4 regions of the Shigella sp. FC1967 genome follow, and region 1 is predicted to be linked to each of the others. Evidence: predicted binding sites of a transcription regulator. Region 1 holds the regulator's gene; each other region holds the start of a gene.
What was found. Region 1 encodes PurR, which represses purine synthesis genes. Its sites were predicted from a motif close to CANGCAAACGTTTGCNTG; they were not measured.
Positions count from the first base shown of each region.

Region 2: purM (phosphoribosylformylglycinamidine cyclo-ligase) is a predicted target of PurR. The motif match lies at 2,687-2,704, and genes of this name have one in related genera.
Region 3: gltS (sodium/glutamate symporter) is a predicted target of PurR. The motif match lies at 3,232-3,249, and genes of this name have one in related genera.
Region 4: cvpA (colicin V production protein) is a predicted target of PurR. The motif match lies at 6,272-6,289, and genes of this name have one in related genera.

Region 1 is NZ_MIIZ01000585.1:353-6,852, reverse strand. Features, by position in the region: gene BHE89_RS06050 (riboflavin synthase subunit alpha) at 1-369, shown strand, start outside; gene cfa (cyclopropane fatty acyl phospholipid synthase) at 466-1,620, opposite strand; gene punC (purine nucleoside transporter PunC) at 1,927-3,144, opposite strand; gene punR (DNA-binding transcriptional activator PunR) at 3,263-4,165, shown strand; gene purR (HTH-type transcriptional repressor PurR) at 4,192-5,217, opposite strand; gene cydH (cytochrome bd-I oxidase subunit CydH) at 5,485-5,568, shown strand; gene sodB (superoxide dismutase [Fe]) at 5,706-6,284, opposite strand.
Region 2 is NZ_MIIZ01001176.1:3,475-11,452, reverse strand. Features, by position in the region: gene BHE89_RS19960 (MAPEG family protein) at 1-187, shown strand, start outside; gene uraA (uracil permease) at 374-1,717, opposite strand; gene upp (uracil phosphoribosyltransferase) at 1,909-2,535, opposite strand; gene purM (phosphoribosylformylglycinamidine cyclo-ligase) at 2,767-3,807, shown strand; gene purN (phosphoribosylglycinamide formyltransferase) at 3,821-4,450, shown strand; gene speG (spermidine N1-acetyltransferase) at 4,557-5,147, shown strand; partial or broken gene ppk1 (polyphosphate kinase 1) at 5,194-7,276, shown strand; gene ppx (exopolyphosphatase) at 7,281-7,978, shown strand, end outside.
Region 3 is NZ_MIIZ01000410.1:100-8,077, forward strand. Features, by position in the region: partial or broken gene recG (ATP-dependent DNA helicase RecG) at 1-1,679, shown strand, start outside; gene gltS (sodium/glutamate symporter) at 1,841-3,058, opposite strand; gene BHE89_RS03550 (uracil-xanthine permease family protein) at 3,317-4,693, shown strand; gene BHE89_RS24860 (hypothetical protein) at 5,513-6,010, shown strand; gene BHE89_RS24865 (hypothetical protein) at 6,029-6,628, shown strand; gene BHE89_RS24870 (AsmA family protein) at 6,750-7,190, shown strand; gene BHE89_RS03560 (hypothetical protein) at 7,279-7,518, shown strand; gene rluF (23S rRNA pseudouridine(2604) synthase RluF) at 7,611-7,978, opposite strand, start outside.
Region 4 is NZ_MIIZ01001187.1:2,850-10,827, reverse strand. Features, by position in the region: gene pdxB (4-phosphoerythronate dehydrogenase PdxB) at 1-421, shown strand, start outside; gene BHE89_RS20100 (aspartate-semialdehyde dehydrogenase) at 467-1,477, shown strand; gene truA (tRNA pseudouridine(38-40) synthase TruA) at 1,501-2,361, shown strand; gene BHE89_RS20090 (DedA family protein) at 2,386-3,087, shown strand; partial or broken gene accD (acetyl-CoA carboxylase, carboxyltransferase subunit beta) at 3,258-4,227, shown strand; gene folC (bifunctional tetrahydrofolate synthase/dihydrofolate synthase) at 4,220-5,518, shown strand; partial or broken gene dedD (cell division protein DedD) at 5,508-6,159, shown strand; gene cvpA (colicin V production protein) at 6,345-6,836, shown strand; partial or broken gene purF (amidophosphoribosyltransferase) at 6,867-7,978, shown strand, end outside.

The sequences.
Region 1 (6,500 bases):
CATGTGATGTCTGGTCATATTGTAACAACGGCTGAAGTTGCCAAAATCATTACGTCAGAAAATAATTTACAAATTTGGTTTCGTATTTTTGATAAAGCATTAATGAAGTACATTTTACATAAAGGTTTTATTGGTATTGATGGGATCAGCCTCACTGTGGGCGATGTCGTAAATAACCGTTTTTGTGTTCATTTAATACCAGAAACGCGCGATAGAACAACATTGGGTTGTAAACGCCTTGGTGATAAAGTCAATATTGAGCTTGACCCTCAAACTCAAGCGATTGTCGATACTGTAGAGCGTGTTATGGCACAACAAGCGCAGCAACAAGCTTTATTAGCAGCACAACAACTTAGCAATGAAGAATAAATTTCACATAATTAATGTTGTTGTTCTGAACAGATAGCCAAAGAAAAAGCCAGTTTGTCAATCAAACTGGCTTTTCTCTTTTTATCAAAAGAATAATTAACGCGGGATCTGTAGACCGCCGATCTGGCCTTTAGGACTGAGTACTATTTGCCATAACTGGATATCTCTAGCGCGAAATGCACCCGCACAGGCATTAAGGTAATAGCTAAACATACGTTTAAAGCGCGGAGTGTAGTTAGATTCAATATCTGGCCAACAAGCTAAAAAACGCTGATACCACGCCATTAATGTTTTATCGTAATCAGCACCAAAGTTATGCCAATCTTCCATCACAAATTTATTGTCCATTGCATGAGCAATTTTTTGAATAGATGGTAAACATCCATTAGGAAAAATATACTTGCTTATCCAGCTATCTACATTCACTTTATCGCGATTAGAACCTATGGTGTGCAATAAAAACAGACCATCTTCTTTTAAATTATGGCGAACGACATCAAAATAAGTGGCGTAATTCTTAGGGCCAACATGCTCAAACATACCGACAGAAACGATACGATCAAATTGTTCATGCAAATCACGATAGTCTTCTAAAATAATATTAACATCAAGTCCTTGGCATCGTGCTTGTGCTAATTTCTGCTGTTCAACAGAAATAGTGACCCCAGTGACAGAAACTCCAAAATGTTTTGCGGCATAAGCGGCAAGTCCACCCCAGCCACAGCCAATATCTAATAAGGTCATACCTGGTTTTAAATCTAATTTTCGGCAAATTAAATCTAATTTATGCTCTTGGGCTTGGTCTAAATTATCTGCATTTTTCCAGTAACCACAGGAATATTGCATATTAGGATCAAGCATGGCAGTAAATAGGTCATTACCAAGATCGTAATGCTCTTTACCTACCATCCATGCGCGTTTTTGTGTTTGTAGATTAAAAAGGCGGGCTGTTGCAATCTTAAAAATATCATGTAGGTTTTGTGGGAGCTTATCTTCAAGACCAGCACGTAAAACTTTATGAAAGAATATATCCAGTCGCTCACAATCCCACCAACCATCCATATAACTTTCGCCGAGACCTAATGAGCCTTGCTGTAATACTCTTTTATAAAAATTCTGATTGTGAACCTGAATATCATAAGGTTCTGAGCCATTAACTCGAATATCAGCGTGAGCTAACAGTTCTATTGCGATCTTTTTAAAAGGATCGTTGGAGGTCTTTCGGCCTTCTTCTACACAAGATGTACTCATATACTCTCCGCGTAAACTAAGCGGGTTTTGAAACATAAAGCTAAAAAAGGATGTGTGCAGATTGACAGTATTAAAATGGTATTGTGTTCAAAATGCATTGAACGAATAGAATTAATAAAATAACTAATCTGCCATAATCAGCAAATAATCTGTTTAATGTTTCAAAATCCGAAAGAAAAATAAATAAAACGCTATTACAGCGTATAAGCAAGTATAGAGATGTAAATTGTTTTTCTCTAGAAAAGAAAAAGGCCATTTTTTATAAAATGGCCTTTTTAAGATAAATCCTAAAAGGGAGGGTGGTGATTATTCTACTGTTTGAACCGTGTGTTTGATAACAGATTTATTTCGCTGAATAAAGTAGCCAACAGCCATTGGGATTGCGGTTAACGCCATAATTGCAGTGGTGTTAATCAGAGGTTGTTGGCTGATAAATGCAGACACAATAAAACTGGCTAAGCTGCAAAGACCCAATTGAAGTGCATTTTGTAACGCAGCGGCTTTACCACTGATTTCAGGATAAGCGGATAAAGCATTAGATACCGCGATTGGATAAGATGCACCATTCATTGCGGCCATAATACAGAACGGAATTAAAATAGTCGTTAATGTTGGTTCCGTAAATTTAGCAACAAGGTATAAGGCGGTCATACTGACAGCATAACCAATTAATAACAGTGGTAGTAACGTTTTACCAGTCATTTTTGACAGTAAAATACGGCAACCATAACCACCCACCATAAATGCAATAGTTTGTGGAATATAACTTAAACCGATATCCTGTGGCGAATAACCCATTTTTTCAAGAATGATGGGTGAGCCGGCTAACCAAGCAAAGAAACCTGCACTACAAGAAGCGTAAACTAATACGTTACCTGTATAGAGAGGCGATTTTAGTAAAGTGATAAATGAAGCAGAAGATTGGTTCGCATCTGTGACTGATTTTTGTTTAATGTTTTTTAGCATTAATGTCGGTAGCATTAATACTAACGTTACTGCCATTAACAGCATGAAAATCATACGCCAGCCACCGTGCTCTAATAGCGATGCACCGATTAAAGGTGCAAGTGCAGGTGATAATGCAACCAGTGGCATAATTAAAGCAAAGACATGCTGAGCGCGAGATTCATCAAAACGGTCGATAACAAGAGCTTGCCAAATAACGGCAGCAGAGCAGACGCCGAAAGCTTGTAGGAAGCGCATAGCCAGTAAGCCAGTTGCACTTTCAACCCACAGCATACCAAGGCAGCCTAAAGAGAAAAGGCTTAAACCGATAAGAAGAATAGGTTTACGACCGACTTTGTCAGAAAGTGGTCCCCAAAGTAATTGAGCAACAGCAAAGCCAAATAAAAAGATACTTAAGCTATTACTAATAGCCCCTTCGCTAATAGCGAGTTCACGCTGCATCATACCAAATGCAGGTAAATACATATCAATAGCTAAGTAACCTAGCATACTTAAACCCGCTAGGTACACCATAAAGCTCATAGGTGTTTTTGATTGTGTGGATGTTTTAGAATTCATTTTATTTTCTATGCTATGTGATGTAGAACATTTTATATATTGTAACGAAGACTTATTTTACTTGTGAAACGGGAATATTTGGTTAATGCTGTGAAAAATTTTCAAAGGAATAAACTCTATGTGGTCAGAATACTCTTTAGAAGTTGTTGATGCAGTCGCAAGAACAGGAAGTTTTAGTTCTGCTGCTCAAGAATTGCACAGAGTGCCATCCGCCGTTAGTTACACTGTTCGGCAATTAGAGGAATGGCTTGCCGTTCCCTTGTTTGAACGCCGTCACCGTGATGTAGAATTAACCGAAGCAGGTAAAATTTTTATCAAAGAAGCACGATCTGTTATCAAAAAAATGAATGACACTCGGCATCTTTGTCAACAAGTTTCTAATGGGTGGCGCGGTCAGTTTAGTATAGCCGTTGATGGCATTGTAAAACCAGAAAGAACACAACAACTTATTCTCGATTTCTATCGTCATTTTCCTGATATTGAACTGTATGTCTATCCTGAAGTGTTTAATGGCGTATGGGACTCCTTGGTCAATGGGCGTGTTGATTTAGCTATTGGTGCAACAAGAGCCTCACCAATTGGTGAACGTTATAGCTTTAGAGATATGGGTTTTATGCCGTGGCGCTGCGTTTGTCATGTTGATCACCCTTTAGCAAAAGCACAACATCCATTAACGGATGATGAAATGCGGCCTTATCCAAGTTTATGTTTAGAAGATACCTCACGCAGTTTGCCAAAGCGTGACACATGGGCGCTAAATAACCAACGCAGGATGGTCGTACCAACATGGGATATGGGGCTTGAATGTTTGTTAGCGGGATTATGTGTAGGAATGGTGCCTTGGCACCGTGCTGAATCTTTAATTAAACAAGGCAAGCTGGTTACTTTACAACTAGCACAACCATTGCCAGACAGCCCATGCTGCCTGACGTGGGTCGATAAAAGTGAATCTCCCGCTTTAACATGGTTGTTAGATTATCTTGGAGATAGCCAAACCTTAAATGAGGAGTGGCTTCGTTAGAAATCAGGTCGTTGAATAAATATGAATTAACGACGGTAGTCGATAAAAGGACCATCAGCGACTGAACGACGCTCAACTAATCGTGGATGAACTTCGATTGTTTGGGCGTCTTCGCGTTTATTGACGATGCGATCAAGCAACATTGATAATGCCATTTGACCTAAACGTTCTTTTGGCTGGTGGACGGTCGTTAGGGCCGGTGTAAAATAACGAGCATTACGAATATTGTCATAACCCACAATAGAAATATCGAAAGGAACACGTAGGCCAAGTTCATCTGCTGCACAAATCGCACCCATTGCCATCACATCACCACCACAAAAAACAGCAGTAGGGCGATGTTTTTGATTTAGCATTTGGTACATGGCTTTATAACCAGATTCCGGCTCAAAGTCGCCTTGTACAATCCATTCATCTTTTACTGTGATTTTTGCTTCTTCCATGGCTTTTAAAAAACCTTGTAATCGGCCACCACCAGTATTACGTTCTAATGGACCAGGAATAATACCAATGTCACGATGACCTCGCTCAATAAGATAACGACCCGCAATATAGCCACCGTGGAAAGCGTTATCGATGATGGTATCTGTAAAGTCGCCACGCGCTTTACCCCAATCCATGACAACCATTGGAATATTACGATAGCCTTCTAAAAGAGTCAGAAGGTGATCGGGATATTCAGAACACATGACTAATAATCCATCAACACGTTTTTGTGCCAGCATTGCTAAATAGGCTTTTTGTTTATCAAGGTTATTATGTGAATTACATAAAATCAGTGTGTAACCTTTGCTATAACAACTATTTTCAACAGCTTCAATCACTTCAGCAAAGTAAGGGGCTTCACTGGACGTGGCTAACAGGCCAATAGATTTGGTGTGATTGACTTTTAAACTACGCGCAACGGCACTAGGTGAATAATTTAATTCTTTTATAGCGGCCCAAACTGCTGCCCGTGTGTTCTCAGCAACAAAACGTGTTTTGTTGATCACATGAGAAACAGTCGTGGTTGATACGCCTGCGCGTTTTGCCACGTCTTTTATTGTTGCCATGGTGTGGAAAACTCCTGACCTTCATTGGTCTCTTTTATCTAATTTTGTGGTTTGACTGCCAGTATAGTCATACATAGGGCAAACACTGGCAATAATTTAGCGATTAGCTGTGAATTTTGTATGATCTAGCTCAAAAGTGAAAGTATTAATCAATGTTATAAATTGTGCACTGGTCGCTATTTTAACAAATATTGATATGTGATAATAATTAACCATGACAAGGTTATGGTTAAAATGTGTATTATAATCATTTTGAGGGAGAAATAGATGGATACGGATCTGAAATTTGGTTTGAGTACAGCAGTTGCAGCGCTTGTTATGATCGTTTTATTTTCGACTATGTTATTCTAATCACTGCTTTATAGATTATCCGATCAATTTAAATAATAAATTATCGAATATCTGAATATAACAAAGGGCTCGAGGCCCTTTGTTATTTTATCACTAAAAATGAATCTGAATCACTCACCTTTGATTATCAAGCTCAATTAAGCAAGGTTAGCTTCAACAAATGACCAGTTAACCAATGCCCAGAACTCTTCTAAATATTTAACGCGCGCGTTACGGTAGTCGATGTAGTAAGCATGTTCCCATACATCAACAGTTAACAATGGTTTGTCTTCGCCTGAAACAGGAGTTGCAGCGTTAGACGTGTTAACAATTGCAATCGAACCATCTGCTTTTTTAACTAACCATGTCCAACCTGAACCGAAGTTTTTAGCTGCCGCATCATTAAATTGTTTTTTGAACTCTTCAAAAGAGCCAAATGCTTTGTTGATAGCATCAGCGATTTTTCCTGTTGGTGCGCCGCCTGCATTTGGTGCTAAGCAGTTCCAGTAGAAAGTGTGGTTCCATACTTGAGCTGCATTATTAAAGATGCCACCATCAGTAGATTTGATGATTTCTTCTAAAGATTTGCTTTCTAAATCAGTACCTTTAACCAGATTATTTAAATTGGTTACATAGGTTTGGTGGTGTTTGCCGTAGTGATATTCTAAAGTTTCTTTAGAGATGTGTGGCTCAAGAGCATCTAACGCATAAGGTAATTTTGGTAATTCGAAAGACATTGCGTACTCCTTTAAACTATCTATTTCGGGTTTTGTGCCTGAAATCATTCCATCAAAATCATTTGAATTGATAAAATGAGGCAAATGAATCACTAAGTTGTTACTATTTTGCTAATTATTTTAACAAAAATCTGCTGAAATAACAGCTAAATATCTTTTATCTATAGTTATAAGCCATATAGATTAATTATACTCATAAGAGTATATCCCTCTTGC
Region 2 (7,978 bases), on a different contig from region 1:
TCACACAGAAAGTTATCTTCTTAATATTTTAGCAATTATTGTTTTTATCAGCCGAATTGCACAAAGTCTTATTCATATTTGTCTGACACAAACCGACAAAGTAGCAACATGGCGGTTTATTTTCTTCTTTACACAAATCGTGATGATGATTTGGATGGGAATTAATATCGCTATTAATGCAATTTAAAAAGAACATAAATAATTACGGAACGGCCTTAATAATAGATTCCGCAACATTCTTCAATAATAGATTGGGGAAAATGCCGGAAGGATCAATATAGCTCTATAATGAAAAACGACCACACTTATCATTAAACTATAAAAACGCCCGATGAAGTTCATCGAGCGTTTTATGCCTAAAAAAATTATCAACCTATATCAAACCAGAATATAAATTCTGATCTTCTGACTTAATTACTTTTTTGTTTGCGGTCCCACTAACCGATTCAATGGTGTTATCTACGAGTTCTGTTTCAGGACGAACAATACTGACTAATTTAAAGATTAGGCTTAAAACAATACCAACTATCGTCGCTAAAGCCATACCTTTTAACTCCGCCGCACCGATCTGAATCGATGCACCACTGACACCAACAATCAGAATAATTGCCGTTAATATCAAGTTTTGAGGTTTGTTGTAATCCACTTTTGAATCTAATAAGACACGAATACCTGATGCACCGATGACACCGTAAAGCAGTAATGAAACGCCACCCATAACTGGAACAGGTACAGCAGCAATAGCCGCCGCGAGTTTACCAACACACGATAATAAGATGGCGAGAATTGCCGCACCACCAATAACCCATGAGCTATAAACCTTAGTGATAGCCATAACACCGATGTTTTCACCATATGTGGTATTGGGTGTTGAGCCAAAGAAACCGGAAATAATGGTAGAGAAACCGTTTGCGAACATAGAACGATGTAGGCCAGGGTTTTTCATTAAATCACGTTGTACAATATTGGCTGTAACAACAAGGTGTCCAACGTGCTCAGCAATAACAACTAATGCAGCCGGTAGGATAATAAAGATTGCACTCCATTCAAAACGGGGAGAATAGAATGTCGGTAGTGCAAACCAGTTAGCTTCTTTTATGGGTGTAATATCAACGACGCCCAAGAAGAAAGAGAGTGCATAACCTGCTAATACCCCAATAAGGATAGGAATAATAGCAAGGAATCCTCTAAACATTACAGAACCTAAGATAGTCACACCTAAAGTGACCATAGAGATAAGCAGTGTCTGGCTATCAACCGGTGTATCTTCACTGGGTAATAATCCTGCCATTCCAGCAGCCGTTCCTGCTAATTCAAGCCCGATGACGGCAACGATTGCGCCCATTGCCGCAGGCGGAAACATCACATTAATCCAACCTCGCCCTGCTATTTTGACAATACCGGCAACGAGACAAAATAACACACCACAGACAATGAATCCCCCGAGTGCTAATTCATACCCTAAAGGTAATAATAAAAGTACAGGTGAGATAAATGCAAAACTTGAACCTAAATAAGCAGGAATGCGTCCTTTACAAATAAAGAGATAAAGCAGGGTTCCGATCCCGTTAAATAACAATATTGTTGCCGGATTAACTTTAAATAAAATTGGCACAAGTACGGTGGCGCCAAACATTGCAAACAAATGTTGAAGGCTCAACGGAATTGTTTGTAATAATGGTGGGCGCTCTTCTACCCCGATTGCACGACGAGTCATGCTTACGACCTCTCTTTAATATGAATGTAAAATTGGTTTATATTTTTAACTTTATACTTGTCCTACTTTAAATCGCCGCATTGCTGACTACACCTACACATCGTCGTCACCTAGCAGCACCTTAAAATATTTAAAATATAGAACAAATATGTGATCCAAAAAAAAGCCGACTATCAAAGTCGGCTTAATTATTATTTTGTACCAAATATCTTATCGCCCGCATCGCCAAGACCTGGAACGATGTACCCGTGCTCATTAAGATGACTATCAATAGATGCAGTATATAACTCCACATCTGGATGAGCTTCTTCTAATGCCTTAATCCCTTCTGGAGCAGCAACCAGAACTAATACTTTAATTGAAGTACAGCCCGCATTTTTTAATAAATCAATTGTGGCAATCATAGAGCCGCCTGTTGCTAACATAGGGTCAACAACAAGAGCCATACGCTCTTCAATATTGGATGCTAATTTCTGGAAGTAAGGGACAGGTTTTAATGTTTCTTCATCGCGGTAAACGCCAACTACACTGATTCGGGCGCTAGGAATATTTTCTAATACTCCGTCCATCATCCCGATACCGGCACGGAGGATAGGAACTACTGTGATTTTTTTTCCTTTAATCTGTTCTATCTCTACCGAACCACACCAACCTTCTATTGTTACCGTCTCTGTTTCTAAATCGGCGGTAGCTTCATACGTCAGTAGACTGGAAACTTCTGAAGCCAGTTCACGAAAGCGCTTAGTGCTTATATCATGATCTCGCATCAGCCCCAATTTATGTTGAATGAGTGGGTGTTTTACCTCAACGATCTTCATAATTTCTCCTAATGTACGACGCAGCCTGACAAAAAAATCGCGAGATTATACCGCTTTTTTGCCAACATTCCATCGTTTTTCTATTGATATTGATCAAACGCACAGCTTTTAACCACACCAACATGAATAATTGTGACCTATAAAGAAGATCCTCGCAAACGTTTGCTTTGCCTGTTAGAATAGCCCCCGCACACATTTTTTCTTAACAGCAACTTGCCGTGAGGGCTCTACGTGACTAACAAATCCTCTCTCAGCTATAAAGATGCCGGTGTCGACATTGACGCAGGTAATGCTTTAGTCGATCGTATCAAAGGTGTAGTAAAAGAAACCCGCCGTCCTGAAGTTATGGGAGGTTTAGGTGGTTTTGGCGCACTTTGTGCGATCCCATCTAAATACCGTGAACCTATTTTAGTTTCAGGCACCGATGGCGTAGGAACTAAACTTCGCCTTGCGATGGATTTAAATCGCCACGATGACATCGGGATTGATTTAGTCGCAATGTGTGTCAACGATTTAATTGTTCAAGGTGCAGAACCCCTTTTCTTCCTTGACTACTATGCCACAGGAAAATTGGATGTCGATACCGCAGCACGCGTAGTAACAGGTATCGCAGAAGGTTGTAAGCAATCGGGTTGTGCATTAGTGGGGGGTGAAACGGCTGAAATGCCGGGAATGTATCACGGTAATGATTATGATATCGCTGGTTTTTGTGTCGGTGTGGTTGAAAAATCAGAAATTATCGATGGTAGCAAAGTTAAAGCGGGTGATGCGCTGATTGCTTTGGCATCAAGTGGACCTCATTCTAATGGGTATTCATTAATCAGAAAAATTCTTGAAGTTAGCAATACCCATGCTGAAAACACTTCCTTAGGTGATAAATCATTAGCTGATCACCTATTAGCCCCCACTCGAATTTATGTAAAATCACTGCTTTCATTAATTGAAAATGTCGATATCCATGCAGTAGCACATATTACAGGTGGTGGCTTTTGGGAAAATATTCCTCGAGTATTACCAGAAAACACTCAAGCACGTATTGACAGTAAAAGCTGGGAATGGCCAGTGGTTTTCAAATGGTTGCAAGATGCAGGACACGTCAGCACACATGAAATGTATCGTACCTTTAACTGCGGCGTTGGATTATTAATTGCTGTTAACCCAAATGACGTTGAAAAAACATTAGCACACCTTGCAGAGTGTGGTGAAAACGCCTGGTTAATTGGTGAAATTGCGCCACAAGCTACGGGTGAAGAACAAGTTATTATTAACTAATGAAAGTATGTGAATGAAAAATATTGTCGTCCTCATCTCAGGAAACGGCAGCAACCTACAGGCGATTATTGACGCCTGTAGGGCGAATAAAATCACGGGTAATGTGGTTGCTGTCTTAAGTAATAAAGCTGATGCATATGGTCTTGAACGGGCAAAACTTGCTGATATTCCCGCTTATTTTGTTGATCCGACTCTCTATAACGACAGAGCTGACTACGATAGTGCGTTAATTAAACAAATCGATGCTTATCAACCCGACATTGTGGTTTTAGCTGGTTTTATGCGTATTTTATCGCCTGATTTTGTGACACATTATCAGCATAAATTATTAAATATTCATCCTTCTTTGCTTCCTAAATACCCCGGATTACACACTCACCGCCAAGTTTTAGCGAATAAAGACGCTTTTCATGGCGTGACCGTCCATTTTGTGACAGAAGAACTTGATGGAGGTCCCATGATTATTCAAGCTCGCATTCCTGTTTTACCGGATGATACTGAACAATCATTACAAACAAGAATACAAACGGAAGAGTATCGTATTTACCCATTAGCGATCGGTTGGTTAGCTGAAGAACGATTAAAAATGAAGAATAATCAAGCTTTTCTCGATGACATTGCGCTTTTCGACAGCCTTGGTTAACTATTTCGTTTAAGATAAAAAGTCACATTGTGCTACAATGTAGCCCACGTGACTTTTTTTGTGTCACCCTTTTCTCTTTTTATTCAATGCATTCACCGAGGTGCTTATGTCTGGTGGTAAGAAAGTTCCACCTATAAAATTACGTCCTCTCGAACGAGAAGATCTCTCTTTTGTCCATCAACTTGATAATAATGCCAGCGTTATGCGTTATTGGTTTGAAGAGCCTTATGAAGCTTTTATCGAGTTAAGCGACCTTTATGAAAAACATATTCACGACCAAAGCGAACGTCGTTTTATTGCCGAAAGTGACGGCACTAAAGTTGGACTTGTCGAATTAGTTGAAATTGATTATGTTCACCGTCGCGCTGAATTCCAAATTATTATCGCCCCTGCGCATCAAGGTCATGGATATGCTGCACGAGCAGCAAAACTTGCGATGGATTACGCTTTTTCTGTACTCAATTTATACAAACTCTATTTAATCGTTGATAAAGAAAATGCTAAAGCGATTCATATTTATCAAAAGCTTGGCTTTAAAAAAGAAGGTGATTTAATAGATGAGTTTTTTGTTAACGGTGCCTACCGTTCTGCGATTAGAATGTGTACTTTCCAAGCGCCTTATTTTGAAAAAAAAGCCAAAGAGGCGAAACCCGAAAATTTTGTTAAACCGGGTGCGACTATTAAGCAACATGTCTGATTTATTCAGATATTAAGTATTAACTTTAACCCTTGTTGGAGTTCAGATGTCCCAGGAACGACTCTATATTGATAAAGAGATCAGTTGGCTTGCGTTTAACGAACGTGTATTACAAGAGGCTGCTGATAAACGAAACCCGTTAATTGAAAGAGTCAGGTTTCTGGGGATCTATTCAAATAATCTTGATGAGTTTTATAAGGTTCGTTTTGCCGATGTAAAACGCCGTATTTTAATTAACGAGGAGCGTGGCTCACGCTCTGCATCAAGTCATGCTCGCCATCTTATAAAGAAAATTCAATCAAAAGTGGCTAAAGCCGACCAAGAGTTTGATGCTTTATACAATGATTTGTTATTAGAGATGGCACGAAACCAAATCTTTCTAATTAACGAACGCCAAATCTCTCCGAATCAACAAATCTGGTTACGCCAATATTTCCGTCAAAATTTAAGAAAACACATCACACCTATTTTGATTAATCCTGAAACAGACTTGGTGGAGTTTCTTAAAGATGACTATACCTATTTAGCGGTTGAAATTGTGCAAGGGCAAATTATTCATTATGCCCTGTTAGAAATTCCATCAGACAAAGTCCCTCGTTTTGTTATTCTCCCAACAGACCAAGGACGTAGTAAGAAAAAAATCCATGATTTTATTGGATAATATTTTACGCTACTGCCTTGATGAGGTATTTAAAGGCTTTTTTGATTATGATTCATTAAATGCTTATTCCATGAAAATGACGCGAGATGCGGAGTATGATCTTGCGACAGAAATGGAATCAAGTTTACTTGAAATGATGTCATCAACATTAAAACAACGCCTGACTGCAGAGCCTGTCCGTTTTGTTTATCAGCGTGATATGCCTGATGAAATGGTAGCATTATTGCGCAGTAAACTCGGTTTATCGAATAATGATTCCGTTATTGCGGGAGGTCGTTATCATAATTTTAAAGATTTTATTAACTTCCCCAACGAAGGCAGTAAATTCCTATTAAATAAACCCATCCCACGTTTACGCCATGTTTGGTTTGATAATTTCCGTAATGGCTTTGATGCCATACGTGAGCGCGATGTCTTACTCTATTATCCTTATCATACTTTTGAACATGTGCTGGAATTGCTACGTCAAGCCTCATTTGATCCAAGTGTTATCTCAATAAAGATTAATATTTACCGTGTTGCTAAAGATTCTCGGATCATAGATTCGATGATCCATGCTGCTCATAACGGTAAACGTGTCACGGTCGTTGTTGAGTTACAAGCGCGTTTTGATGAAGCCGCGAATATTCACTGGGCAAAACGTCTGACAGAAGCGGGGGTACATGTTATTTTCTCTGCTCCAGGCCTGAAAATTCACGCGAAATTATTTATTATTTCTCGCTTAGAAGACGGTGAAATTATCCGTTATGCCCATATTGGTACGGGAAATTTCAACGAGAAAACCGCGCGTCTCTATACTGACTATTCACTATTAACTGCAAATACTGAAATTACTAATGAAGTACGTCGCGTCTTTAGTTTTATTGAAAACCCTTATCGCCCTGTGACGTTTGAACATTTGATGGTTTCACCACAAAACTCACGTACCCTTTTAAATCAATTAATCACCAATGAAATTCACAGTGCTCAAGCAGGACATCCCGCGGGGATCACATTAAAAGTGAATAACTTAGTTGATGAAGAGCTAGTTAATCGCCTTTATGATGCCTCAGAAGCGGGGGTAAAAATACGATTGTTAGTCCGTGGTATGTGTTCTTTAGTCCCTAATCAACCGGGATTTAGTGAAAATATTCAGGTCACCAGTATTGTTGATCGTTTTTTAGAACACGACCGTGTTTATGTGTTCACGAATAAAGGTGATGAAAAAATCTTTCTCTCTTCTGCGGATTGGATGACGAGAAACCTTGACTATCGTATTGAGGTTGCGGTGGCTTTGCTTGATCCTCAACTTAAGCAACGCGTTCTTGATATACTGGATATTCAATTTAATGACACCGTAAAAGCTCGTTATATCGATAAGGATTTAACAAATAGCTATGTTCCTCGTGGAAATAAACGTAAGATCCGTTCCCAACTTGCTGTCTATGAATATATTAAATTGTTAGAACAACCCAGTTCACGAGCGTAATTTTATGCCTTTATCACAAGATGACTCTTCACCACGTCCTTTAGAAATTGCGGCTATTGACCTCGGTTCTAATAGTTTTCATATGATAATTGCGCGTGTTGTTAATGGCGCATTACAAGTATTAAGCCGTTTAAAACAGCGAGTTTATCTTGCTGATGGACTTGATGATGATAACGAATTAAGCGAAGAAGCTATGTTACGTGGGCTTTCCGCCCTTTCTCTTTTTGCTGAAAGGTTACAGGGCTTTCCTGCTGAAAATGTTACAGTCGTAGGCACACACACTTTGCGTGTCGCGACGAATGCGAAAGTCTTTCTTCAACGGGCTAAAGACGTTATTCCTTATCCTATTGAAATTATTTCTGGGCATGAAGAAGCTCGACTTATTTTTATGGGTGTTGAACACACTCAATCTGAAAAAGGTCGAAAGCTCGTTATCGATATCGGGGGTGGCTCAACCGAATTAGTGATTGGTGAAAATTTTGAGCCCATTTTAATCGAAAGCCAACGTATGGGGTGTGTCAGTTTTAGCCGCCAATTTTTCCCAGAACAAAAAATTAGCGAATCCGCTTTTCGTAAAGCACGAGAAAAAGCAGCGCGTAAAATGGAAAAAATTGCATGGCAATATAAAATGACGGGTTGGGACGTGGCTTTAGGCGCATCAGGAACAATTAAAGCGGCTCATGAGATCTTAGTTGAGTTCGG
Region 3 (7,978 bases), on a different contig from region 1:
GTAGCTGGCTCTGAAGTTAAACTGCAAGAAACACTCACGCCCATCTATTCAACAACAGAAGGCTTGCGCCAAGCATCACTACGTAAATTAATAGAGCAAGCATTAGAATTACTTGATACCTGTGCTATTCATGAACTATTACCCGATCAGTTTATTCACGGTTTACCCCCGCTAGCCACCGCATTACGTACACTGCATAATCCGCCACCAGATATCGCTTTTGCAGAGCTTGAAAAAGGACAGCATCCTGCGCAAAAAAGACTCATTATTGAAGAGTTACTTGCCCACAATCTAGGTATGCTTAATGCAAGAGCTGGCGCACAATCTTATCGTGCAGAACCATTGTTTATGCCAAATACGTCAACATTACGTCAGCAATTTCTCGCATCGCTCCCTTTTACGCCTACGAATGCACAACAACGTGTCGTCAATGAGATAGAAGCCGATTTAGAAAAAGACTATCCAATGATGCGATTAATCCAAGGAGATGTAGGTTCAGGTAAAACGTTAGTTGCAGCGTTAAGCGCATTACGTGCCATTGCTAATGGCAAGCAGGTGGCTTTAATGGCACCAACAGAGTTATTGGCAGAGCAACATGCATTAACCTTTAAAAAATGGTTTGAACCTTTTGATATCCAAGTAGGTTGCTAGCCGGAAAACAGAAAGGGAAAGCGCGCGAAACACAACAAAACGCCATTGCGAATGGTGAAGTATCGATCATTATTGGAACGCATGCTATTTTCCAAGAACAAGTTAAATTTCACTCCCTAGCCTTAGTGATTATTGATGAGCAACACCGATTTGGTGTTCATCAACGTCTCGCATTATGGAAAAAGGGTGAAGAGCAAGGCTTTCATCCCCATCAATTAGTCATGACAGCAACGCCGATCCCGAGAACATTAGCGATGACGGCCTACGCGGATATGGACACCTCTATTATCGACGAATTACCACCGGGTCGAACACCAGTGACCACGGTCGCTATCCCTGATACTCGCCGTAATGACATTATTGAACGCATCAAGCTAGCGTGCACAGAAGAAAAGCGACAAGCCTATTGGGTATGTACCTTAATTGAAGATTCTGATGTTCTTGAAGCACAAGCCGCCCAAGTTATCTATGATGAACTGACCATTGCACTCCCTGAAATCAACGTGGGATTGGTGCACGGGCGAATGAAACCTGCAGAGAAACAGGCCGTCATGACCGCCTTTAAAGAAAATGCGCTTCAACTTTTAGTTGCAACAACCGTAATTGAAGTCGGTGTTGACGTACCTAATGCAAGTTTAATGATCATTGATAACCCAGAACGACTGGGACTCGCACAGTTACACCAATTACGTGGACGTGTAGGCCGAGGCGCAATCGCCTCTCATTGTGTCTTGCTATATAAAACACCACTCACACAAACAGCACGTTTGCGATTGCAGGTATTAAGAGATAGCAATGACGGTTTTGTGATTGCACAAAAAGATCTCGAAATCCGTGGCCCTGGTGAACTTTTAGGTACTAAGCAAACAGGTAATGCACAATTTAAAGTCGCTGATTTGTTACGCGACCAAGGGCTTATTCCTGAGGTTCAGCGCATTGCTCGTTATCTGCATCAACACTATCCTAAACATTCTCAAGCCTTAATCGAACGCTGGCTACCTGCTAAGACACAATACAGCCAAGCTTAAGGTGATTCTTTTGTATGGCTTAGCGTGCGTTTAAACTCGCTTTGGGCTGATCTTGAAATATTCGTAAATTTAATACCGCATAGCAAAACACCTCAATGCTGATATTCAACATTGAGGTGCTCTTTAACGTTTTGACGCTATTTTAATTTATAGCAACCAAACTACCCTGCAACGATTGGCGTAAAAAACGGTAGCATTAGATACAGTTTAATCACTATTGCATTCACAATATCAATAAAGAATGCACCAACCATAGGCACGACTAAGAACGCAAGATGAGACGGTCCAAAACGGTCTGTTACCGCTTGCATATTCGCAATCGCCGTTGGTGTTGCGCCTAAACCAAAACCACAGTGACCTGCTGCTAAAATCGCGGCATCGTAGTTTTTACCCATGACACGGAAAGTCACAAAAATAGCATACAGCGCCATTACACCGGCTTGAACTCCAAGGATAACCAGCATTGGTATCGCCAGTGATGCAAGCTCCCATAATTTCAAGCTCATTAATGCCATCGCTAAGAATAACGATAAACTCACGTTACCTAAGACTGACACCGCTCTATCAAAAACACGGTAGAACCCAAGCATTGAAAGGCTATTACTTAAAATCACACCAATAAATAGAACACACACAAAGGTTGGTAGTGAGAATGCAGTACCTTCTAACAATTGGGAAAGGAACGTACCTGCCATTAAACAGATAGAGATCATCGCAATCGTTTCTAATAAAACCATTGAAGTGATCATTCGACCTGTTGTCGGCTTCTCAAATGCGGTTGGCATTTCATGGTCATCGGCGCCTAATCCCGGTGTCGGGATATTTTTGATTAAGTAGCGTGCAACTGGACCACCAATCAATCCACCTAAAACTAAGCCAAAAGTAGCACAAGCCATTGCCACTTCAGATGCGCTCATAAAACCATAATTTTCAACAAAGGTTTTACCCCAAGCGGCACCCGTACCATGACCACCCGATAAGGTAATCGAACCGGCCAGTAGCCCCATTAAAGGATCCAGACCTAACATTTCTGCTAATGCAATACCGACGGTATTTTGTACTAACAACAATCCCACAACAACAAAGACGAAAATAAAAAGTGCTTTTCCTCCCGCTTTTAAACTTGCGAGGTTTGCGTTTAAACCAATTGTTGCAAAGAAGGCCAGCATTAATGGATCTTTAAGTGAAAGATCAAAACTCACTTCCCAATCCATAAAAGATTTGAATGCTAATAGAATAACTGCAACAAGTAGCCCACCTGCAACGGGTTCTGGGATCGTATACCGTTCTAAAAAAGGAACAGATTTCACTAATTTACGTCCGATCAAGAGAACCAAAGTGGCCGCAACCAGCGTGCCATAAACATCAAGATGATACATTTATGTACCCCGTCTTATTTGTTAATTTTATATAAAAATACTACGACGCTAAGTTCATCCATAAACAACGCCAAAAGCAGGTATCCCCGATTAGAAAAAAAAAATGGAGACAAACACAAGTTAAAACATATAAAAATGTGAGCGCCTCTTAAGCATTTTGATAACATCATTTTCGCGCAAACGATTGCTTTTGTGGCACAGATCATTAAAATACTGTTTTTGTCGAATAAGAAATTCACACCATGGTTACTTCAGAAAATCAAAATTTGCCTAAAAAATAGTGACGTTTCAATTAAAAAAAATAGCGAACTTCTTTTTGCTTTAGAAGAGAAACCGCCATTACCTCAAACACTTTTTGCTGCTTGCCAACACCTTTTAGCTATGTTTGTCGCGGTTATCACACCTGCGATCCTTATTTGCCAAGCATTAGGATTACCTGCACACGATACTCAACGTATTATCAGTATGTCTTTATTTGCATCAGGTATTGCTTCTCTTATTCAAATTCGAGCATGGGGTCCAATAGGTTCAGGATTGTTATCAATCCAAGGAACAAGCTTTAACTTTGTTGCTCCACTTATTATGGGGGGATTAGCACTTAAAAATGGTGGAGCCGATATTCCAACAATGATGGCAGCCCTGTTTGGGACATTAATGGTTGCCTCATTAACCGAAATCATCCTTTCTCGTGTACTTCACTTAGCAAGACGTATTATTACACCGCTGGTTTCAGGTGTCGTCGTGATGATAATCGGTCTCTCTTTAATCCAAGTTGGATTAACCTCTATTGGTGGTGGTTATGCAGCCATCGAAAATAATACCTTTGGTTCACCACAAAACCTGTTATTAGCAGGCTCTGTTCTTATTGTTATTATTCTACTTAATCGACAAAAAAACCCTTATTTACGCGTTGCTTCTTTGGTCATTGCAATGGCAGTGGGCTATGTTCTTGCTTGGGCTTTAGATATGTTACCCACACCTGCAGAACATCAAGAAACTCCGCTTATGACTATTCCTGAGCCGTTTTATTATGGGCTGTCATTTGATTGGCATTTGCTTATTCCTTTAATGCTGGTATTTATGATCACATCACTCGAAACGATAGGAGATATTACAGCAACTTCTGACGTTTCAGAGCAACCTGTCAGTGGCCCTTTGTATATGAAACGAATTAAAGGAGGCGTCTTAGCGAATGGAATTAACTCCATGGTTTCGGCATTTTTCAATACCTTCCCAAATTCTTGTTTTGGTCAAAATAATGGCGTTATTCAATTAACAGGCGTTGCAAGTCGCTATGTAGGTTATGTTGTTGCCGCAATGCTCATTATCTTAGGCTTATTTCCATTCGTTGCAGAATTTGTGCAAAAAATTCCTGAACCCGTATTAGGTGGAGCCACATTAGTCATGTTTGGTACGATAGCGGCATCGGGTGTACGCATTGTTTCTAAAGAAGCACTCAACCGCCGAGCCATCATGATCCTTGCGATTTCACTTGCGGTAGGGCTGGGCGTTTCACAGCAACCTCAAATATTGCAGTTTGCACCTGATTGGCTAAAAACATTGCTGTCATCGGGTATTGCTGCAGGTGGTTTAACAGCCATTATTTTAAACCTGATTTTTCCGCCAGAAAAATAATCATTAATTAGTTACAAAATAATAAAGCACTATTTTCATCATCAAAAAATAGCGCTTTATTTATTACCTGCAGATCAATGGCGTTTTTATAAAAGCACTTTCCGTTTGATTACAGTAAATAATATTCATCTTTTATTGAAACTCAAAAAAAAAAATAAGATGACAACAACTTTTAATCTAATTAAAAAATCCTGCACTCGAATACTTAAAAAAAGCACGCATCTACTCAAGACTTTCACATACAAACTATTGGGCAATTTTTTTACTTATCTCAAAGATTCCATTCTTTCATTGTTTAATAGTGATCATAAATTTACTCATTTAGGAAATAAATCTATTGCTGAATTTAATTTAGAACATATTCAACAAGACTTAAATGAGTTTTTAAAAAATCCTTCCCTTAATAATTCTGAAGATAAAAACAAAAAGGAATATCTAAACTATACGTTTCAATATTCATCAAAAACAAGCGGGTATTCTCCCTAATTTTTACGATATTTATCACTCAGGTAGCATTGATCCTAATGAATTAATTTCCCAACTTATTAACTATGGTAATAAATTAAAAACCGGAGAATTAAATGATAGAGAGCAAAGCCATAAAAAACATTATAGAAACAATATTGGGTAATATTAAAGCCAATTTACTAGAGAGCAGTAATTCACTCACCAAAGACTTGGTAAACAAGATATCCCTTATCTCAAATAAATAAGCAGTTAAATGATCTTGTTTTATAGAGTGATGAATACTTGAGCATCACCGAGTTTTCAGGCATAACTGTATAATGTTTTGATGGAGTATAAAACAGGAGACAGGTTATGCGCTGGCTGATGAAAAGTTTGGTATCTCTGATACTTATCGTTATTTTATTTATTATTATCATTTATGCTTTTATTCAGACTCAGTGGGGCGCACAAAAAACCAGTGAATGGCTGACACAATACACCGACTATGATATTCGCTTCTCTGGTATTGAGCATGATCTTATGCAACCCGAGCAAGTCATTGTTCATGATCTCCTCATTAATCCTAAGCAAGATAAAGCGATAGTATCGGCAAAATCAGCACAAATTAGATTGAATTGGCAATTTTTTACTACTCCATCTCATCTACAAAAAATCACATTAGAAAATGGCAATATTGATTTTACCAACAAAACACCTTCAATACCGTTAAGCGCCGACATCTTACAATTTAAAAATATGGCGCTACGTAGTGAAAAAGCAGATTTTTCTTTTGATGCCAAGAAAATAACGGGCGGGATCACACCCTGGCTCCCAACATCAACCGACTTAATTGGAGCCGGTCATTTCTAGTTTTCCATTGCTAGTGGCATGATAAATAATAATGAATTCAGTAATTTTATTATTTCTGGACAATATCAACCCAATAATATTCAAATAGAAAAATTAGGTACTCGCCTACTGAATGGCTCACTATCTTTAAGTGGACAATATCAAGACAATCAATGGAAGTTTGATGAAGTTTATATGAATGGCTTGCGCTGGCAATCCTCACAAACCTTTGACGAATTAATTCAATCTCTCTCTGAATATCCTCGTGTTAGCATAAAAACACTCAATATCGTTGATTTGACTGCTGAAGGGAAACAGTGGGCAATAAGTGGTTTTGATGGGCAATTTGCTCAATTGAATTGGGATAACGCGCTTTCATTTACCACTGGTGAACTCAATACAGATGATATTGTTTTTCAAAATGAACACGTTACTGATCTTATTGCAAAACTCAACCAACAGAACAATCAACTCAATCTAGATAACCTCAGTCTACGCTATGAAAAAGGTTTAATTAAACTTGCCGGTCATTGGAATAAAGACAATAAAACCATCACAATCCAAGACGCCACACTATCAGGTTTTTTATATACGTTACCTGAAAATTGGCTCACTTTTTTTAGCTCAACCAATAGATAACAAAAGCAATATTCAAAATATCACTATCGAACAGTTATCTATCAATCAATCTATCTTGATTGATATCACGCCAGAATTTCCATTCCAATTCACCAATTTAACAGGAAAATTGCAAAATTTAATGGTTGCAAAAGAAGGTGAATGGGGATTATGGCAAGGTTCAGCCGTATTAAATGCCGATAGCGGTACATTAAATCGTATTGAATTACGTCGTCCTGATTTAAACATTGTCACTCAACACGATAATGCTATTGTTGAGCAATATTCAGCATTTATTGGTAATGGCATTGTTCGAGGTTCAGCCGCTTTAGTGCAATCTAACCAGCAGCGCCAATTTTCACTTATTGCTAATGGTCTCAATGTCCCTTTATCAACGCTATATACATTAGGTTTAAAAACAACCTACTCTGATGAAATAGGCCAATTCACATTAAAATTGAAAGGTGATTTACGTTCAAAACCAGTCATATCAACACTGAATGGCACATTAACTGGCAATAAAGGTGAACAACAAATACTCAACGCAGTGATACAAAATGGTGAGATAATTAATCACCTATAATATTGATTTTTTCGCAGGAGCACGGATTGCTCCCTTTATAAAAAGCGTTACAATGCGCTATTGCCCTTTTCTTTATTGTGGAGTTTTCATGTCTGACGAAGATTTTTCCCCTGAAAAAATATCTTTAAATGTATTTCAACAATCTCCTTTAACTGCACTTGAAGATAACAGCACACTGCTTGTGTGTGATGATAACAAAACTCCGTTGTTCTATTGCCTTTCCAAAGAAGACTATGATGCATTAATTGAGCGAGTTATGGATGCCGAACTTGCAGCGATCGTACTTGAACGTCGCCAAAATAAATTAGATGAGCTTAATTTAGACTAATTTTATCGATGCAATCATTCGTCTTAAAGAGAACAAATAAAAAACACCCTTCCAGGTGTTTTTTTGTTTTTATCGCATTTTCACAGATAAAATTAACGTCTTTTCTTTTTACGACCAGGCTGAACAAAACGCTTACGAGAATTATTTTCCGTTTCTTTGGTTTTTGTTTGAGGAATATGGATACCTAATGCTTTCGCATTACTACTGATTTGTTTTTTCGGTTTATTTTGCTTTGGTTTTGGTGGCGCTTCAGAAGTCGATTTTTCAATTGCTTCAAATAGAGTAATGAGTTCATCATCGGTCAGATCACGCCATTCACCAACAGGTAATCCAGACAAACTAACATTCATAATGCGAATACGTTCAAGCTTAGTGACTTCATAACCAAAATATTCACACATACGACGTATTTGGCGATTTAATCCTTGAACTAAAGTAATACGAAACACCATCGGTGCTT
Region 4 (7,978 bases), on a different contig from region 1:
TATTGAATTATTAAATAAAGTTGATATAGGAACACCACATATTGCTGGTTATACCTTAGAAGGTAAGGCGCGTGGTACAACTCAAGTTTTTGAAGCTTATTGTGATTTTATTGGGCAGCCTCAACAAGTTGAATTATCAACGCTGTTGCCTGCACCGACTATTTCCACCATTTCAGTACAAGGTGAGTTAACACAAACACTTTTAAAACAACTTATTCATCTTGTTTATGATGTACGCCGTGATGATGCTCCATTACGAAAAGTAGCAGGAATAAAAGGGGAGTTTGATAAGTTACGCAAATTTTACCCTGTACGTCGTGAATGGTCTTCACTACACGTTATTTGTGACCATCAAACCACGGCTGATACATTAAATGCAATTGGCTTTAGCGCTACATATAAAAGTGCAACACATAAATAAAGCAAAATATTATTTAAAAATTTTTATGGTATTGGAGGATATCTTATGGGAGAAGGTTGGAATATTGCAGTTGTTGGTGCAACAGGCGCTGTTGGTGAAGCGATTTTAGAACTGCTACAAGAGCGTGAATTTCCCATTGGTGAATTAACCGCAATCGCAAGTGAAGATAGCATTGGAAAATCAGTGCGAGTAAACAGCAAAAGTGTTGCGGTTCAAGGTATTCACAATATCGAGTGGGCTGATATTCAATTAGCTTTTTTTGCAGCACCGACAGAAATCAGTGTGCAATATGCACAACAAGCCGCTGATGCTGGCTGTATCGTCATTGATTGTAGTGGCATCTTTGCAATGGATTGGGATGTCCCGTTGGTTGTTCCTGGTGTGAATAGTGCAATGTTAGCGGAATATCGTACTCGTAATATTGTTTCAATTGCTGATAGCATGGTGAGCCAATTATTACGTGCCATTAATCCCTTAACAGAATCCGCAGGCTTAACACGCCTTAGTGTGACAAATTTAATGTCTGTTTCTCGTTTTGGAAAACAAGCCGTAGATGAACTGGCAGGGCAAAGTGCTCGTTTACTTAACGGTATTCCGCCTGAATTAGGTCGCTTTAATAAGCAGTTAGCATTTAACATTTTACCTTTAATGGTTGATGACGAAGGCGCTATACAAGAAGAGCGTCGCATGGTTGACCAAATTCGTAAAATTTTACAAGATGAAGGCTTGCCAATCTCCGTTACTACACTGCAAGCACCGGTTTTCTATGGTAATGCACAGTCAGTACAATTAGAAACCTCACGCCCAATGGGAAGTGATGAAGCGCGTGAAACATTACAAGAAAATGAAGAGATTAATATTAGTGATGAAAATGACTTTCCAACTCAAGTCACTGATGCATCTGGTAATGTGAGTTTAAATTTAGGCTGTTTCCGTAATGATTATGGTATGCCTGAAGCTTTACAATTTTGGTCAGTAGCAGATAACGTGCGCTTTGGTGGGGCATTAATGGCTGTTGAAGTCGCAGAGCAATTAATGCAGGAGCAGTTTTACTAATGAATGCGCAAGTGAGTGCTGAAATGACAGAACACCCCTTGACGGAGTCAGCGGTGACGTCTGAAAGCACAACAATCAAAATTGCTTTAGGCGTTGAATATGATGGTAGCCGTTATTATGGTTGGCAACGCCAAAATGAAGTGCGCAGTGTACAAGAACGGCTAGAAAAAGCACTTTCACAAGTTGCTAATGAACCTATATCTGTGTTTTGTGCGGGGAGAACCGACGCTGGCGTACATGCAACAGGGCAAGTTGTCCATTTTGAAACGACGGCGCACCGCAAAGATCCGGCATGGACAATGGGTGTTAACACACATTTACCTGCGGATATTGCTGTACGTTGGGTAAAAACCGTTTCTGATGATTTTCATGCCCGCTTTAGCGCAACAGCAAGACGTTATCGCTATGTGATTTTTAATCATCGTTATCGTCCCGCTATCTTGTCATCTGGCGTGACACATTTTCATTACCCTCTAGACGTTGAACGTATGCATCAAGCAGCGCAATGTTTACTGGGTGAAAATGATTTTACTTCTTTTAGAGCTGTTCAATGTCAATCACGAACGCCTTGGCGTAACGTTATGCATGTCAATGTTTCTCGATATGGTGACTATGTTGTTGTGGATATTAAAGCAAATGCATTTGTTCATCATATGGTGAGAAATATTGTTGGCAGCCTTTTAGAAATAGGGTGTGGCAATCAGGATATTACTTGGATGGCTGAATTATTAGCCTTAAAAGACAGAACTAAAGCTGCAGCCACAGCGAAAGCAAATGGATTGTATTTAGTCTCTGTGGATTATCCTGATCATTTTGAATTACCAAAACCTGCAATGGGTCCACTATTTTTAGCGGATAATCCTATTGAGATATCTCAATCATAAGAACACCCCGTTTTCTGAGGATTTATGGAAATATTAACACAATTTGTTGATTTAATTAAATTTCTTGTTGATTTTATTTTGCATATTGATGCGCATTTAGCAGAGCTTGTCGCACAATATGGAACATGGGTTTATGCCATTTTGTTTCTGATTGTTTTTTGTGAAACAGGGTTGGTCGTAACACCGTTCTTACCCGGAGACTCTTTATTATTTGTTGCTGGTGCTTTAGCTTCGTTAGAAACCAATGATGTGAATGTTCATATTATTGTTTTACTGTTACTTTGCGCCGCTATTTTAGGTGATGCCGTTAACTATTCCATTGGGCGACTTTTTGGTGAAAAGCTATTTAGTAAACCTGATTCAAAGATTTTCCGACGTGAATACCTAGATAAAACCCATGCTTTTTATGAAAAGCATGGTGGTAAAGCAATAATTTTGGCAAGATTTGTGCCGATTATCCGAACTTTTGCGCCATTCGTTGCAGGAATGGGTAAAATGTCATATCGTCACTTTGCCTTTTATAATGTTACTGGGGCAATTGCATGGGTGCTGTTATTTACTTATGCCGGATACTTTTTTGGTGACTTAGATATAGTTCAAAAGAACTTAAAATTGCTAATTGTTGCCATTATTGTTATTTCTATTTTACCGGGCGTTATTGAGATCTTACGCCACCGCAGAGCGAGTGCAAAAGCAAAGAAAGAAAATGATAACAAAGAGGTTTGAGCAGTTATCATCAGTTTTTTGCCGTAGAATAGCCATAATAAAGAGATGCGCTGAAATTCAGTAAGCGGTATCATCATAAACTTTGCTAACCACACAGCCAGTGCATTGTGGTTGATACGCTAACAATAATTTTACTGGCGAAGGTCAGATTCAGACGAAAAGGTCCATTAATGAGCTGGATTGAAAAAAATTCTAAACAAAAGCACTATCACAAGTTCACGTAAAGCTAATATCCCTGAAGGGGTTTGGACTAAATGTGACAGCTGTGGGCAGGTACTCTATCGCGCAGAATTAGAGCGCAATTTAGAGGTTTGCCCTAAATGTGATCACCATATGCGCATTTCAGCGCGCCGTCGCCTTGAGACTTTCCTTGATACAGGAAGTACAACAGAATTAGGTAGCGAATTAGAACCTAAAGATATTCTGAAATTTCGCGACTCTAAAAAATATAAAGACAGAATCAGCGCAGCCCAAAAACAAACGCAAGAAAAAGACGCATTGATCGTGATGAAAGGTACGCTGAAAAAAATGCCTATTGTTGCTGCATCCTTTGAATTTGCGTTTATGGGTGGTTCAATGGCATCTGTTGTAGGTGCCCGTTTTGTGCGTGCGGTTGAACAAGCACTAGAAGATAACTGCCCATTAGTTTGCTTCTCGGCAAGTGGTGGCGCGCGTATGCAAGAAGCGCTGATGTCATTAATGCAAATGGCAAAAACCAGTGCCGCATTAGCAAAAATGCAAGAACGTGGTTTACCTTATATTTCAGTTATGACTGACCCTACGATGGGCGGCGTTTCTGCTAGTTTAGCGATGTTAGGTGATATCAATGTTGCTGAACCTAAAGCGCTGATCGGTTTTGCAGGCCCTCGGGTTATTGAACAAACAGTACGTGAAAAACTACCTGCTGGTTTCCAACGTAGTGAGTTTCTGCTAGAAAAAGGGGCGATTGATATGATTATTCGCCGTCCTGAAATGCGCGATGAGCTGGCTGAATTGCTGGCTAAGCTGACTCAGTATGATTTAGTCGAAGATGAAAATGAAGATGAAATCATCGGTGAAGAAATGATTGCTGATGAGATTGAGTCTACAGATAACGAGCCAGAAATTAACATCGAAACGAATAAAAAAGAAGATGTCTAATATCATCACTGCGCCTAAAGCCACATCACCTTTGTCGATGTGGCTTTCTTATCTTGAACATTTACACTCCAGCGCCATTGATATGGGGTTAGAACGAGTAGGCAAGGTAGGAAAAATAATAAACGTGTTACGCCCTGCGTCTAAGGTAATCACTGTCTCAGGCACAAATGGAAAAGGCACAACTTGTCATATGCTAGAGTCAATCTTGATGGCATCAGGATTGAATGTCGGCGTTTATAGCTCCCCTCATCTTGTTCGTTATACAGAACGTGTTCGTATTCAAGGAAAAGAGCTTTCCGAAGATGCTTTTTGCGAAGTTTTTGCAGAAATTGAACAAGCGAGAGGCGATATCTCACTCACCTTTTTTGAATATGGCACGTTGGCTGCGCTGAAGTTATTTCAACAAGCACAACTTGATGTTGTTATTCTTGAAGTAGGATTAGGCGGTCGACTAGATGCGACGAATATTGTTGATGCGGATATTGCTGCTATCACGAGTATTGCACTTGATCATACGGATTGGTTAGGTGCGGATAGAGAGCATATTGGTCATGAGAAAGCGGGCATTTTCCGAGCTAATCACTATGCTGTTGTGGGTGAGCCAGATATGCCTCAATCCATCGCCCAAGTTGCCCATGAAAAACAAGCTAAGCTTTTCCGTCGAGGAACGGATTGGTCTTTTGTTATTGAAGGTGATCACTGGCATTGGCGTTGTGTTGACTGTGAATTTAATGCCTTACCCATTCCGAACATTCCACTCGCTAATGCGGCGACAGCAATGGGCGTTATTCGTTGCTTGCTCCAATCTGATGACAAAGTCAGCCAAGCAATAACACAGCAAAGTATTGTCGAAGGTATGTCTCGTGCACAATTACCCGGTCGTTTTCAGGTAATTTCTCAACATCCTTTGGTTATATTTGATGTGGCTCATAATCCGCATGCGGCAGGATATTTAGCAGAAAAATTATCACAATTACCACAAAAATCTGATACTCAGGTGCGTATTGTTGTTGGTATGCTGGGTGATAAAGATATTGCAGGAACATTGGCGTGCTTAACACCATTGGCTGATCATTGGTATGTCGCTCCACTTAATGAGTTTCGTGGTGCTTCTGCTGATGTGTTAGCTCAGCATCTTGAGAAACCAATGGTATTCGATAGTGTTGAAAATGCATGGCAACAAGCAATGTCTGATGCTGCTTCTAACGATATTGTTGTGGTTTGTGGCTCATTTCATACTGTTGCACATGTGATGGAACTTTTGGAAAAGGAGAGTGTGGGTGGCGAGTAAATTTCAAAATCGCTTAGTCGGTGCCGTTGTATTGGTGGCAGTCGGGGTTATTTTTTTTACCTGCACTGCTTGACGGCGATAAGAAATATAACGAAGACCAGTTCGCCTCTATTCCTTTAGTACCAAAACCAGGTGATGAGCAAGAAATAGAATCTATCGCACCGATAGAACAAACTGCTGTGCCTTCTACACCGTCAGAAGGCGCATCTGAAGGTATGATTTCTGAAGCAGTGACAGGCATGGAGCAATCTGTGGTGACAACACCGGAACCACCTGCTGTTGTACCTGTTCAACCCTCGGAACAACAACCACAACAGCAGCCAACGCAGGTGCCTCCTGCTGTGGTTACGCCACCAGTACAACCACCCGCACCACCAGTACAAGAAACTAAGCCACCGAAGGGAGAGGCTTGGGTTGTTCAATTAGGTGCATTGAAAAATGCGGCGAAGGTAGAAGAGATTATTGCTAAAATGCATTTCTCAGGTTATCCCGTATATACCATACCCGCACGCCCCGTTTCAGGGCAAGTGACTCGAATTTACATTGGTCCTAGTGCATCTAAGTCAGAATTACAGGCTATTCTGCCTCATTTAAAAGAGCTTACGGGCTTACAAGGTGAGGTAAGGGCATATAAGCCTTAATTTTTTCTAAACGAGTCATCAGATGAGTTGTGTAACAAAGCGTTAACTTATTGCGGCGATTATGATTTTTCATATCGCCGTAAATTATTTTGAAATTAGCGAAAATTAGCATTACGCAAACGTTTTCGTTTTCTGTTAGAATGCTTCCGTATTAATGCGGAGCATCATTATTGGATAAAGAATTTATGGTCTGGATAGATTACGCCATCATTGCCATTATTGGTTTTTCCGCATTAGTGAGCCTGATCCGTGGCTTTGTTCGTGAAGCATTGTCACTCATCACCTGGGGTTGTGGTTTCTTTGTTGCTAGTCAGTTTTATCCTTATCTTGCCGTCTATTTTACCCGGTTTGAAGATGAGCTGGTTCGTAACGGGATTGCAATAGTCACGTTATTTATTGCGACACTGATTGTTGGTGCTGTTGTGAATTATGTGATTAGCTCTCTTGTTCAACGCACAGGGTTATCAGGTACAGATCGTGTATTGGGGGTCTGTTTCGGGGCTTTAAGAGGCGTGCTGATAGTCTCAGCATTACTGTTTGTTTTAGGCGCATTTACACCTATGGCAGATAGCGCTGATTGGCAACGTTCTGAGCTTATTCCTCAATTCAACCATATTATTAGGTGGTTCTTTGACTACCTACAAAATGCGTCAAGTTTCGTGTCGGAGAGAATATAACCTCTCCGTCTGGCTGATGAGGATCTATTCATGTGCGGTATTGTCGGTATCGCTGGAGCTAATCCAGTAAACCAATCAATTTATGATGCGTTAACGGTGTTACAACACCGAGGTCAAGATGCAGCAGGCATTGCAACGATAGACGGTAACAACGGTTTCCGTCTTCGCAAAGCGAACGGACTGGTTAAAGATGTGTTCGAAACCCGTCATATGTTGCGTTTAAAAGGTACTATCGGGATAGGGCATGTCCGTTATCCAACAGCGGGTAGTTCTAGTGCATCAGAAGCGCAGCCTTTTTATGTGAATTCACCTTTTGGTATTACGTTAGCGCACAATGGTAATTTAACCAATGCGCATTTATTACGTCGCCAATTATTTGAAACAGCGCGTCGCCATATCAATACCACCTCTGATTCTGAAATCTTGCTTAATGTATTGGCATATGAATTAGACCGTTTTGACCATTTTCCACTTGAGCCTGATAATATTTTTGCAGCCGTTGCGGCAATGCATAAAAAAACTCCGTGGTGCTTATGCTTGTGTTGCATTAATCATTGGTCATGGTTTGTTAGCTTTTCGTGATCCTTTTGGTATTCGTCCTTTAGTCTTGGGTAAACGTACCTTAGAAGGGGGGCGTTATGAATATATGGTCGCATCTGAAAGTGTTGCGCTTGATACTTTAGGTTTTGAGTTTTTACGCGATGTTGCACCGGGTGAAGCGATTTATATCACAGAGCAAGGGCAACTTTTTACGCGTCAATGTGCCGAAAATCCACAGTTAATGCCTTGTTTATTTGAGTATGTTTACTTTGCTCGCCCTGATTCTTTTATCGATAAAATTTCAGTCTATAATGCACGTTTACGTATGGGACAGAAATTAGGCGCTAAAATTGCCAAAGAGTGGGATGATTTACAGATTGATGTTGTGATCCCCATTCCTGAAACATCTTGTGATATTGCGTTAGAAATTGCCCATATTCTTAATAAACCTTATCGCCAAGGCTTTGTAAAAAATCGCTATGTGGGTCGTACCTTTATTATGCCGGGGCAGCAAGAGCGTCGTAAGTCTGTTAGACGTAAACTGAATGCTAATCGCGCAGAGTTTCGTGATAAAAATGTTCTGTTGATTGATGATTCTATAG